Regions from separate parts of the Labrys sp. 22185 genome, predicted to be linked through region 3. Evidence: predicted binding sites of a transcription regulator. Region 3 holds the regulator's gene; each other region holds the start of a gene.
What was found. Region 3 encodes HrcA, which represses chaperone genes, less so after heat shock. Its sites were predicted from a motif close to GTTAGCACTCNCNNNNNGNGAGTGCTAAC; they were not measured.
Positions count from the first base shown of each region.

Region 1: groES (co-chaperone GroES) is a predicted target of HrcA. The motif match lies at 2,347-2,375, and genes of this name have one in related genera.
Region 2: groES (co-chaperone GroES) is a predicted target of HrcA. The motif match lies at 1,920-1,948, and genes of this name have one in related genera.

Region 1 is NZ_JBQEPH010000001.1:8,794-12,799, forward strand. It holds gene ACTJKX_RS00030 (monovalent cation:proton antiporter-2 (CPA2) family protein) at 1-9, opposite strand, end outside; gene groL (chaperonin GroEL) at 309-1,949, opposite strand; gene groES (co-chaperone GroES) at 1,992-2,279, opposite strand; gene ACTJKX_RS00045 (DMT family transporter) at 2,488-3,366, opposite strand; gene hemA (5-aminolevulinate synthase) at 3,847-4,006, shown strand, end outside.
Region 2 is NZ_JBQEPH010000069.1:3,822-7,827, reverse strand. It holds gene ACTJKX_RS36930 (DUF982 domain-containing protein) at 1-490, opposite strand, end outside; gene ACTJKX_RS36925 (Hsp20/alpha crystallin family protein) at 587-1,096, opposite strand; gene ACTJKX_RS36920 (Hsp20 family protein) at 1,194-1,670, opposite strand; gene groES (co-chaperone GroES) at 2,094-2,408, shown strand; gene groL (chaperonin GroEL) at 2,464-4,006, shown strand, end outside.
Region 3 is NZ_JBQEPH010000007.1:106,649-110,654, forward strand. It holds gene ACTJKX_RS15790 (GlxA family transcriptional regulator) at 1-662, shown strand, start outside; gene hrcA (heat-inducible transcriptional repressor HrcA) at 709-1,782, opposite strand; gene ACTJKX_RS15800 (DUF924 family protein) at 1,930-2,481, shown strand; gene ACTJKX_RS15805 (cobyrinate a,c-diamide synthase) at 2,606-3,949, opposite strand.

The sequences.
Region 1 (4,006 bases), on a different contig from region 3:
ATGTTCCATGAGCCTTCATGCAATTGGAGAGCGGCGAGGTCAATTCCCTTGGGACGCCAGGCACTCGAGAACGCGAATGGCCGGGCTGGGAGACCGCGGAAAGAGACGGGCGTCTTCCAGATTTATTGCTCTGGCGGCCCGGTTCAAGGGCGCCCTTCGACAAGCATGATCCAAGCAAACAAAAAGGGCGGCGCTTGCGCACCGCCCTTTGAGATTCTCACGAGGAGACCGGACTTAGAAGTCCATGCCGCCCCTCACGTCCGGCATGCCGGACGTGAGCATGTTTCGCTTTTGGGCGAAGGGACTTCTTAGAAGTCCATGCCGCCCATGCTACCGCCCGGCATTGCCGGAGCCGCAGCGGCCTTGTCCTTCGGCGCCTCGCCGATCATCGCTTCCGTGGTGATCAGGAGCGAAGCCACCGAAGCGGCGTCCTGCAGCGCGGTGCGCACGACCTTGGCCGGATCGACGATGCCCTTCTCGAGCAGGTCGACATATTCCTCGTTCTGCGCGTCGAAACCGAAGGTCTTCGACTTGTTCTCGAGGATCTTGCCGACGACGATCGAGCCTTCGACGCCCGAGTTCTCGCAGATCTGCCGGATCGGGGCTTCGAGAGCCTTCTCGACGATCTTGATGCCGGCGCGGATGTCCGAGTTGTCGGAGGAGAGCTTGGCGACCGCAGCCTTGGCGCGGAGCAGAGCCGTGCCGCCGCCGGGGACGATGCCTTCCTGAACGGCCGCGCGGGTGGCGTTCAGAGCGTCGTCAACGCGATCCTTCTTCTCCTTGACTTCCACTTCGGTGGAACCACCGACGCGGATGACGGCAACGCCGCCGGCGAGCTTGGCCAGACGCTCCTGGAGCTTCTCGCGGTCGTAGTCGGAGGTGGTCTCTTCGATCTGAGCCTTGATCTGGGAGACGCGGCCTTCGATGTCCTTCTTCTTGCCGGCGCCGTCGACGATCGTGGTCTTCTCCTTCTCGATCGACACCTTCTTGGCGCGGCCGAGCATCTGGAGGGTCACGGTCTCGAGCTTGATGCCGAGGTCGTCGGAGATCACCTGGCCGCCCGTGAGGATGGCGATGTCTTCCAGCATGGCCTTGCGGCGATCGCCGAAGCCCGGAGCCTTGACGGCAGCGATCTTCAGGCCGCCACGCAGCTTGTTGACGACGAGGGTGGCGAGGGCTTCGCCTTCGACGTCTTCAGCGACGATGAGCAGGGGCTTGCCGGTCTGCACGACGGCTTCGAGCACCGGCAGCATGGCCTGGAGGCCCGAGAGCTTCTTCTCGTGGATGAGGATGTAGGGATCCTCGAGGTCCGCGATCATCTTCTCGGCATTGGTGATGAAGTAGGGCGACAGGTAGCCGCGGTCGAACTGCATGCCTTCGACGATGTCGACTTCGGTGTCGAGGCTCTTGGCCTCTTCGACCGTGATCACGCCTTCATTGCCGACCTTCTGCATGGCCTTGGCGATTTCGCCGCCGATGAAGGCGTCGCCATTGGCCGAGATGGTGCCGACCTGGGCGATCTCGGAGGAGTTCGCGACCTTCTTGGAACGGTCGGCGATGTCCTTGACGGCAGCCTGGACAGCCAGGTCGATACCGCGCTTGAGGTCCATCGGGTTCATGCCGGCGGCAACCGCCTTGGCGCCTTCGCGGACGATGGCCTGGGCGAGAACCGTAGCGGTGGTGGTGCCGTCACCGGCGGTGTCGTTGGTCTTGGAAGCGACCTCACGCACCATCTGGGCGCCCATGTTCTCGAACTTGTCGGCAAGTTCGATTTCCTTGGCGACGGTGACGCCGTCCTTGGTGATGCGGGGCGCGCCGAACGACTTCTCGATCACGACGTTGCGACCCTTCGGGCCTAGCGTGACCTTGACGGCATTGGCGAGAATGTCGACGCCGCGCAGCATCTTGTCGCGCGCGTCGGTAGAGAATTTGACTTCCTTGGCAGCCATGTGGGTGTCCTCAGAATGAATGGGGAGAATGGTAGCTGCCGATTAGGCAACGATACCCATGATGTCGGATTCCTTCATGATGAGGTAATCCTCACCATCGAGCTTGATCTCGGTGCCGGACCACTTGCCGAACAGGACGCGATCACCAGCCTTGACATCGAGGGGGGTGAGCTTGCCGGCTTCGTCGCGGCCACCCGGGCCGACGGCGATGACCTTGCCCTCCTGGGGCTTTTCCTTGGCAGTGTCGGGGATGATGATGCCGCCCTTGGTCTTTTCTTCGGCATCGACGCGCTGGACGACCACACGGTCGTGGAGCGGACGGAACTTCATGGTTGTCTTCCTCTTGTGCGAGGGGCGGGGCCCCTTGGTCCACATCGAAGGGATTTTATGATAGACCGTTAGCACTCAGCAATGGTGAGTGCTAACGACTGACCGGGATTTAGTCAGCCCCCTGCGGACTGTCAAGGAGCGCCCCTGCAAACAATTTCGACCAAAGTGAATTTGGTGAATGGGACCGGGGACGAATCCCGGCCGGGCCTCAGGCCGGGCGGGCCCGCGGAGCGCTGAAAGTGGCGAAGAGACAGGCTGCCATGATCAGCGTAGCGCCCGCGAGCGTCCAGTTCGTCGGCACTTCGGCGAAGAGGTAATAGCCGAAGATCATCGCCCAGACGAAGGCGGTATATTCCATGATGCCGAGCCGCGCGGCATGGCCACGCGCATAGGCCCAGGCGAGGCACAGATGCCCGAATGTGCCGAACAGGCCCACCGTGGCCGTAATAGCCCAATGCTCGAACTTGACTGGTTGCCATTGCCACACCCCGGCCGGCAATACGAACAGGAAGGCGAAACAATTGGAGAGCATCACGATGGTCAGGGTCGAATCCTGGCTCGACTGCTGGCGCATCAGCACCATCGACAGGGCATAGAAGAAGGCGCAGCCGAGCGCGGCCAACAGGCCGATCACGTCGAAGGCATGGGCCTGGCTGGCCTCCTGGCCACGGGCGATCACCAGCACGCCGGCAAAGCCGACCAGGATGGCGACCAGCGCCCGCACGGCGATCGGCTCCTTCAGGATGATGCGCCCCAGCAGTGCCATCAGCAACGGGGCGAGGAAGGTGAGGGTGATCGCCTCGACCAGCGGCAGCCGCGAAATTGCCGTGAAGAAGCAGGCCGCCGTCGCCAGCACCACCACGGCGCGCAGGGCGTTGCGCCTGAAGGCGGCCGGACTCGGCCAGCCCTTGGCGAAGAGGAGATAGATCGCCAAGGCGATCACGGCCCCGGCGCCATAGCGCATGGTGATGGCCTGCATGAGGGGATAGGTGGTCGAGATCACCTTCATGCCGGTGTCGAGAAAGGCCAGGAAGGTCACCCCCAGTCCCGACATCAGGATGGGGCGCAGCGAAGCCTCGTTCCTCATGGCCGCACCGGCCCTCGGAGTTTTGCCGGGGCGCTGGGCCCGGCGGCGGCGCCATCCCTCTCGCGGGCTTCACGGGTCTCGATATCGGGGAGGAACACGGGGTAGCCGCTGTGCATCAGGAAATCTTGTTTCCTTTCATTAATAAGGATGGGGGTGAATCGTCCATCGGGCGTCGAAAATATTTCTTTGTCCTCGACCCGTTCGCACTCCTGCCGGAAGCACTTTCCAGCAATCGGAGGAAGACGGCCGGGCACCTTTGCCTTAGTTTTGCGTCGTGAGGTTGCGTTGCGTGCGAAAGCGCAGGGACCCGCGACCAATCGCCGTCTTTACTGTCCATCATGGTGCATCGGCCCGAAATCCGGGTTATGACTGATCCAGATTGGAAGAATTCGAAGCGAGCAACGGTCTCTCGGGGCCGGTGTCGCCGGATATTGACCATCGCCGGCCAGGGCCGGCCGAAGGCGAGTTTGGGTTGAAATGATGAACTATACTGCGATTTTCGAAACGGCTGTCGACGCTCTCCGGCGCGAGAAGCGCTATCGTGTCTTCGCCGACATCGAACGGATCGCGGGGCGCTTTCCCCATGCCCTCTGGCATGCGCCCGATGGTCCGCGCGAGATCGTGGTGTGGTGCTCCAACG
Region 2 (4,006 bases), on a different contig from region 3:
TTGTGGGGCGGCCGCAAAGCTCTCTTAGCTTCAGAGTGGTCAGATCGCGTGAAAACTCTCGCAGAGGTGCCGAGCTCGCGCCGGCCATTGTCCCAGTCGCAAACCAGGCGTGCCCTTTTTTGCCGGTCTGGCTTATGCGTTCCCCGGCCAGGTCGGGATTTTTGTGGGCAAATAGTCGGATCTGGTTAGACGTCGTGCGGTCGGACATCTTGACCGTCGGCCCGATGCCTTCGCTTTCGCTGAATTCTTCGAGATGCGACATTCCCGCTTCGGCCAGGGCTCCAGCAAAGGCCTGGCGGCAGTCATCGGCATTCATCCGACCGAGGGCAGCAAGATAACATGCGTTGCGCGCGGCCAGATATGCCGGACCTCTTGCTTGCGGCCAGTGATGCAAGAGAAAATAGGAAGCTTCGGCTGCGTTGGAAATCCGCTGCAGCAAGTTTGGGCGAAGCATGAAGACGACGGGTCTTTCAAATGATGCTTTGCTCATTGCCAGACTTGAACCAAGCTAAGTTCAGAGCAAATCCGCTCCTTCCTGTTGATCGGCGGGGCGGCAGTCATGCTCATACCGCCGCCCCTGCGCTACTCAGCTCTTAACCTCAATCCGCTTGACCTGCGTTTGCGCCTTCGCGGTCTTGGGTAGCGTAATGGTCAGCACACCATTCTTGAATCGTGCACTGACCTTGTCTTCCTCGACCTCGAGGCCAACGGGGATACGCCGCTCGAACTGACCGTAGAAACGCTCGGAGAATTGCCTTTCCCTATCCTCGGTCTCCGAATGCTTCTCACCCTTCAATGTCAGCACGCCCTCGCTCAGGAAGACTTCGACATCCTTTTCCGACAGCCCCGGCACTTCGGCGGTTACCTTGATCTCCTTGTCGTTGTCGGAAATCTCCACGCTGGGCCAACCCGCCCCGGAAGCACCTAATCTGCCGAAAGCCGGCGACCGGGTGTCAAAGCCACGAAAGGCGTCGTCGAACAGCTTGTTCACCTCCCGGTGCAGTGACAGGAACGGATCGCGGTCGCCGTCGCGAAAAAGGGCCGGCAGTTGATCACCATTGCTGCGACCCCAGGGAATCAGATCACGAACACTCATCATCTGTCTCCTCTGTGTTCATTCGATTGCCAAAAGCTTGCATAAGCGCCGGACGTCTTGGTCCGGCGCCTTGCTCGAACCGTCTTGCCTGGCCGCCTTAGGCCGCGTGCTTCCCGGCTGGGATCTTCGTAACTTCGGCCTTGGGCGGAACGCCGTAGTCGGCGATTTCAATCCTGCGCGGCTTCATCTCTTCTGGAAGGTCGCGCTTGAGATCAATCGTCAGCAGGCCCTTGTCAAGATTTGCGCCAACGACCTTGATGTGATCAGCCAACTCGAAGCGTTGCGCAAAGGCACGTCCGGCAATGCCGCGATGCAGGTACTGGCCTGCGTCCTCGTTTGCCTTCTGGCCTGACACGATCAAGACGTTGCGCTCTTGGGTGATGCCCAGTTCGTCTTGCGAGAATCCGGCTACTGCCATGGTGATGCGGTAGTCGTCCTCGCCTGTCTTGGTGATGTCGTAGGGTGGCCAGTTATTGGCCGTCTCGATACGGCTCGTCGCTTCGAGCGCGCTCAGCATCCGGTCAAAACCGATGCTCGACCGGAAAAACGGTGTAAAGTCGAGAGTGGTTCTCATAGCCACATCCTCCTAAAAGCAACATGGATACAAGGTTGGTTCCAAGCTCCCGCACTGCCGTGGAGCGGGAGCGCCGGCCCCTCAATGGCGACCGGCAACCACGAGTTAGTCCACGCTCGTGGCATTTCAAGAGGCTCGCCGCAGCAATTTTTGCGGTATGCGCGAATGCTGGTTCCTGTCGTGTCCGAGCGCTAATTTTCACGTGACGGAAAGCGATCATCTTTCCTATTATGGCAGTGCGATCAATGGGTTATCACTCGTCGCATTCGGCTGCTAAAAAATTTTCAATGACTCTCTTGAAATCAAAAAGGCCTTCAACCAACTGATTTTGCGCGCGACGCCGCCTGGGTCGCGCGCCCCGCTCCGGTCGCCGGATCGGAGCGGTGGAACACTCAAAATTGTTTGTCCTCGAAGGAGAACGATATGACGTTCCGTCCATTGCATGACCGTGTCCTGATCCGCCGCATCGAAGCCGACGAAAAGACGGCTGGCGGTATCATCATTCCCGATACGGCCAAGGAGAAGCCGCAGCAGGGTGAGGTCGTCGCGGTCGGCCCTGGCGCGCGGGATCAAGCCGGCAAGCTGGTCGAACTCGACGTGAAAGTCGGAGACCGCATTTTGTTCGGCAAATGGTCGGGCACCGAGATCAAGATCGACGGTGACGATCTTCTCATCATGAAGGAAAGCGATGTGCTGGGCGTGATCGAGAACGCCGGCGTCGTGAAGAAGGCCGCCTGATGGCTTCTTCATCCCATCACAGTCTTCGATAGCTGCCTATTGCAGGAGAGATCCAATGGCTGCCAAGGAAGTCAAATTCTCCACTGACGCACGTGAGAAAATGCTGCGCGGCGTCGACATTCTCGCCAATGCCGTCAAGGTCACGCTCGGCCCGAAGGGCCGCAATGTGGTGATCGAAAAATCGTTCGGAGCGCCCCGCATCACCAAGGACGGCGTCACCGTCGCCAAGGAAATCGAGCTTTCGGACAAGTTCGAGAACATGGGCGCCCAGATGGTGCGCGAAGTTGCCTCCAAGACCAGCGATCTGGCCGGCGACGGCACCACCACGGCGACCGTTCTCGCCCAGGCCATCGTGAAGGAAGGCGCCAAGGCGGTAGCCTCGGGTATCAATCCCATGGACCTCAAGCGCGGCATCGACAAGGCCGTCGAGGCGGTCGTCGCCGAACTGAAGGCCAACGCGCAGAAGATCACCAGGAACGACGAAATCGCCCAGGTAGGCACGATCTCGGCCAATGGCGACACCGAGATCGGCCGCTTCCTGGCCGAAGCGATGCAGAAGGTCGGCAATGAAGGCGTCATCACCGTCGAGGAGGCCAAGACCGCCGAGACAGAGCTCGAAGTGGTCGAGGGCATGCAGTTCGACCGCGGCTATCTTTCGCCTTACTTCGTGACCAACCAGGAGAAGATGCGCGTCGAGCTTGAAGATCCCTACATCCTCATCCACGAGAAGAAGCTGGGCAACCTTCAGGCCCTGTTGCCGATCCTGGAAGCGGTCGTGCAGTCGGGCAAGCCCCTGGCCATCATCGCGGAAGACGTGGAGGGCGAGGCCTTGGCGACGCTGGTGGTGAACAAGCTACGCGGCGGTCTGAAGGTTGCGGCGGTTAAGGCTCCGGGTTTTGGCGACCGGCGCAAGGCCATGCTGGAGGACATCGCCATCCTTACCGGCGGGACGGTGATCAGCGAGGATCTCGGCATTAAGCTGGAGAACGTGACCCTCGAGATGCTCGGCCGTGCCAAGAAGGTGGTGATCGAGAAGGAAAACACCACCATCGTCGACGGTGCGGGCGGCAGGAACGACATCGACGGGCGCGTTGCCCAGATCAGGGCCCAGATCGAGGAAACGACCTCGGACTATGACCGCGAAAAGCTGCAGGAGCGGCTGGCCAAGCTCGCGGGCGGCGTCGCGGTCATCCGCGTTGGCGGCGCCACGGAAGTCGAGGTCAAGGAACGCAAGGATCGTGTGGACGATGCCATGCATGCGACCCGGGCGGCCGTCGAAGAAGGCATTCTTCCGGGCGGCGGTGTGGCTTTGCTGCGGGCATCCAAGGCCCTCGACGCGCTCATGCCCGACAATGCCGACCAGAAATACGGCATCGACATCGTCCGCCGGGCCATTGAGGCGCCGATACGTCAGATCGCCGAAAATGCCGGCTGGGAAGGTTCGCTCATCGTCGGTAAGCTGAGGGAGAGCGCCGAATACGCCCATGGCTGGAACGCTCAGACCGGAGAATATGGCAATCTTTTCGAGCAAGGGGTGATCGATCCTGCCAAAGTCGTTCGCACGGCTCTGCAGGATGCGGCCTCGGTTGCCGGCCTGC
Region 3 (4,006 bases):
TCGGCGCACTCGATACCGGGGCTTGGATCCTCGCTGCAGCCGGTCTGCTCAGTGGCGGCAAGGTCACCATGCATTGGGAGGCGGCGCCCGGCTTCGCCGAAGCCTTTCCGGACATCGAGATCAGCGAGGCCCTGTTCGAGGTGTCGGCCAAGCATTTCACCTGTGCCGGCGGCACGGCGGCGCTCGACCTGATGCTCGACATGATCGCCCGCCAATATGGGCAGGCCCTGGCGGTGGCCGTGTCCGAGCAGTTCATCCACGACAGGCTGCGCCCGCGCCACGACCGCCAGCGCATGAGCCTGCCCAAGCGGCTGGGGGTCGCCAATGGCAAGCTGATCCGCGTGGTGGCGGCGATGGAGGCCAATCTGGAGACGCCGCTCGACGCCGAGGCCCTTGCCGCCCTGTCCGGTGTCTCCGCCCGGCAGCTCGAACGCCTGTTCCGGGCCGAGCTCAAGGATTCACCGGCCAATTACTATCTGCAGCTCAGGCTGCAGCGCGCCCGCCTGCTTTTGCGCCAGACCGACATGAGCGTGATGGAGATCGCTATGGCCTGCGGCTATTCCTCCGCATCATGTCTTTCGCGATCCTATCGCGCGCATTTTGCGATAACGCCGCGCGAAGATCGGCGGGAAGGCGAAAATCCCGGCGTTCAAAAGCGCTGACCATGCCGGGACGGGCATGTTGCCGGCCGCCCCCTGGCCTGCCGAGTCAGGGCTTGAGCAACTTCCCGATGACCTTTGCGGTATAATCGACCATCGGCACCACGCGGGCATAGTTCAGCCGCGTCGGCCCGATCACGCCGAGCACGCCCACGATCTTCTGGTTGGCATCGCGGAAGGGCGCGGCGATCATCGAGGAGCCCGAGAGCGAGAACAGCTTGTTCTCCGAGCCGATGAAGATGCGCACGCCGTCGCCGCCCTCGGCACGGCCGAGCAGGTCGATCAGGTCCTTCTTGGCCTCGATGTCGGCAAAGAGCAGGCGGATGCGCTCCAGGTCTTCGCCGGCATGCAGGTCTTCCAGGAGATTGGCCTGGCCGCGCACGATGAGCTGCTGCGGCATGTCGGAAGGGCCGCCGCTCCAGCTTGCCAGGCCGGTATTGATCAGCTTGGTGGTGAGATCGTCGAGTTCGGCGCGCCCGGCATCGAGGGCGCTGCTCATCTCGCGCTTGAGGTCCTCGATCGTCTTGCCGCGAGCGCGGGCGTTGAGATAGTTGGAGGCCTCCACCAGCGCCGATGTCGGCAGCCCGACCGGCACGGTGATGACCCGGTTTTCCACCGCGCCTTCCTCGGAGACCAGGATGACCAGGGCCTGGGTGGGTTCGAGGCGTACGAATTCGATATGCTTCAGCCGCTGGTCGCGCTTGCCGGTGACGACCACGCCGGCACCGCGCGACAGGCCGGACAGGGTGGCCGAAGCCTCGATCAGCACGTCCTCGAGGGAGCGCGAGGATGTCCTTGCCCGGATCTGCGCGTCGATCTGGGCGCGGTCCTGCGCGGCGAGGTCGCCGAATTCCAGCATGGCGTCGACGAAGAAGCGCAAGCCGAGTTCGGTCGGCAGCCGCCCGGCGCTGGTATGCGGCGCCTGGATCAGGCCGAGCACTTCCAGGTCCTGCATGACATTGCGCACCGACGCGGGCGACAGCGAGGTGGGCAGCAGGCGCGAAATGTTGCGGGAGCCGACGGGCTCCCCGGTCGCAAGATAGGAATCGACGATCTGACGGAATATCTCGCGCGAGCGTTCGTTCAGCTGGGCAAGTTCACTCGAAGGAATGGTCGGCGTCACAGCGGACAAGGTCTGTCTCCTCGACGCTAATGTGACGAGCATTCGGCGATTGTTCAATGGTGGAATTGTAGTTTCCGCAGCGCTATGCAGATTCCTCCCTCGTTCAAGTTTCGCCTCTAGTCTCGTCAGCGCAAGGAGAACATGGTCATGGTCGATTCGGTTCCACCTTCCGCGAGCGCCGTCGTCGATTTCTGGGTCGCGGCGGGTCCCGAACGCTGGTTCGAGAAGGATGAAGGGTTCGATCGCGATTTTCGCACACGTTTCCTAACCCTGCATCAGGCTGCCATGCGTGGCGAACTCGCGGACTGGGAGGCGACGGCGCCCGGTGCGCTCGCGCTGGTGCTGCTGCTCGACCAGTTTCCGCGCAATGCCTTTCGCGATACGCCGGCGATGTATGCCGGCGATCCCCTGGCACGACAGGTCGCCGCCGCGGCTCTGGCTCATGGCCATGACCGCCGCATTGCGCCGGAGCTGCGTATCTTCTTCTATCTGCCCTTCATGCATTCGGAGGAGCTCGCCGACCAGGAGCGCTGCCTCGCTCTGTGCCGGACGCTGGAAGGCGACTATCTGAAGTATGCCGAGGAGCATCGCGACATCATCGCCCGCTTCGGCCGCTTTCCTCATCGCAATGATATTCTTGGCCGCATCTGCACGCCGGAAGAACGCCGTTTTCTCGACGAGGGCGGCTTTGCGGGCTGAAGCCCTCCGTCATTGCGAGCGCAGCGAAGCAATCCAGGAGCCACGTGTTTTACCAAGACTGGATAGCTTCGCTGCGCTCGCAATGACGCAGGCGCGGTCTCTCTGCCAAATCACGACTGTGGAGTTAGGCCCTGTCGATCACATGGAAGAAGGAGCCGGTGACCCGGCCGCGATGGCTGCCGAGGGCCCCCAGGGAGGTGCCGTTGGCATCGCTGACCTCGAAGAGCGGCGTGTCGCCGGAGCGCAAGGTGGTCGAGTAGTGAAACTCATGGCCGCGCACCAGGCTGCCACGGTTGCCGAGCGGGCAATCCTGCTTCAGTTCGGCGAGACGATAGCCCAGATTCATCTTGCGCTTGGCGAAGCTGGTTTCGAGGTCGAGCAGGCCGGTCATGCGGTGGGCCGTGCCTTCCGCATCCGTCAGGACCTGGCCGAGCACCATGTAGCCCCCGCATTCGCCATGCACGGGACGGGTCTGCGCGAACTGGCGCAGGGCTCGCTGGAAACGGGTGGCGGTGGCGAGCCGCGCGCCGTGGAGTTCGGGATAGCCGCCCGGCAGCCAGGCGATATCGGCATCCTCCGCCGGCCCCTCATCGGCCAGCGGCGAGAAGGGGATGATCTCGGCGCCCTGGCGGCGCCAGCCGGCGATCAGATGCGGATAGACGAAGGAGAAGGCGGCGTCGCGGGCCAGCGCGATGCGCTGGCCGGGCGGGCGTAAGCCCGCATCCTTGATATCGGCCGGCGGAAGACCTGCCTGGTCCAGCCCCGTCGGCAGTTTGGTCGGCCCGGCGAGGGACCGGATGGCCTCGATGCTGCAATGGGCCTCGACGAAATCCGCCAAAGCTTCCAGCCGCTGGTCGAGTTCGGCGGTCTCGTCGGCCTGGACCAGGCCGAGATGGCGTTCGGGCAGCACGAGGTCGGCATTGCGGGGCAGGACGCCGACCACGGGCAGGCCGGCCTCCTCGATGCCCTTGCGTGCCAAAGCCTCGTGCCGGGAGCTGGCGGCCTTGTTGAGCACCACGCCGGCAATGCGCACATCGGGGCGGAAACTGGCAAAGCCCTTGGCGACGGCACCGGCAGACTGGGACTGGCCGGAAATGTCGAGAACCAGCAGCACTGGCCAGCCCTGCCGCGCCGCGAGGCCGGAGGAGGAGCCGTCCCCGCTGGCACCGTCGCTGACAACGCCGTCGAACAGCCCCATCAGCGCCTCGCCGATGAAGAGCTCGGCATCGCTGCCGGCCTGGTGGATCAGGCTGTCGAGGAGGGCTGGGCGCATCGCCCAGCTGTCGAGATTGTAGCTCACCCGCGCGGCGGCCGCGGCATGAAAGCCGGGATCGATATAGTCGGGGCCGCATTTCATCGGCTGTACGGCAATGCCGCTGCGGGCGAGGGCGCGCAGCAGGCCGAGCACCAGAGTGGTCTTGCCGGAGCCGGAGCGGGGCGCGGCAATGAGAAGGCCGGGAGGGATCATCTGCCGTTCCTGCCTCGCCCGGGAGCGGCGCGCAAGAGCGTTTTGCGATTGGGCGTA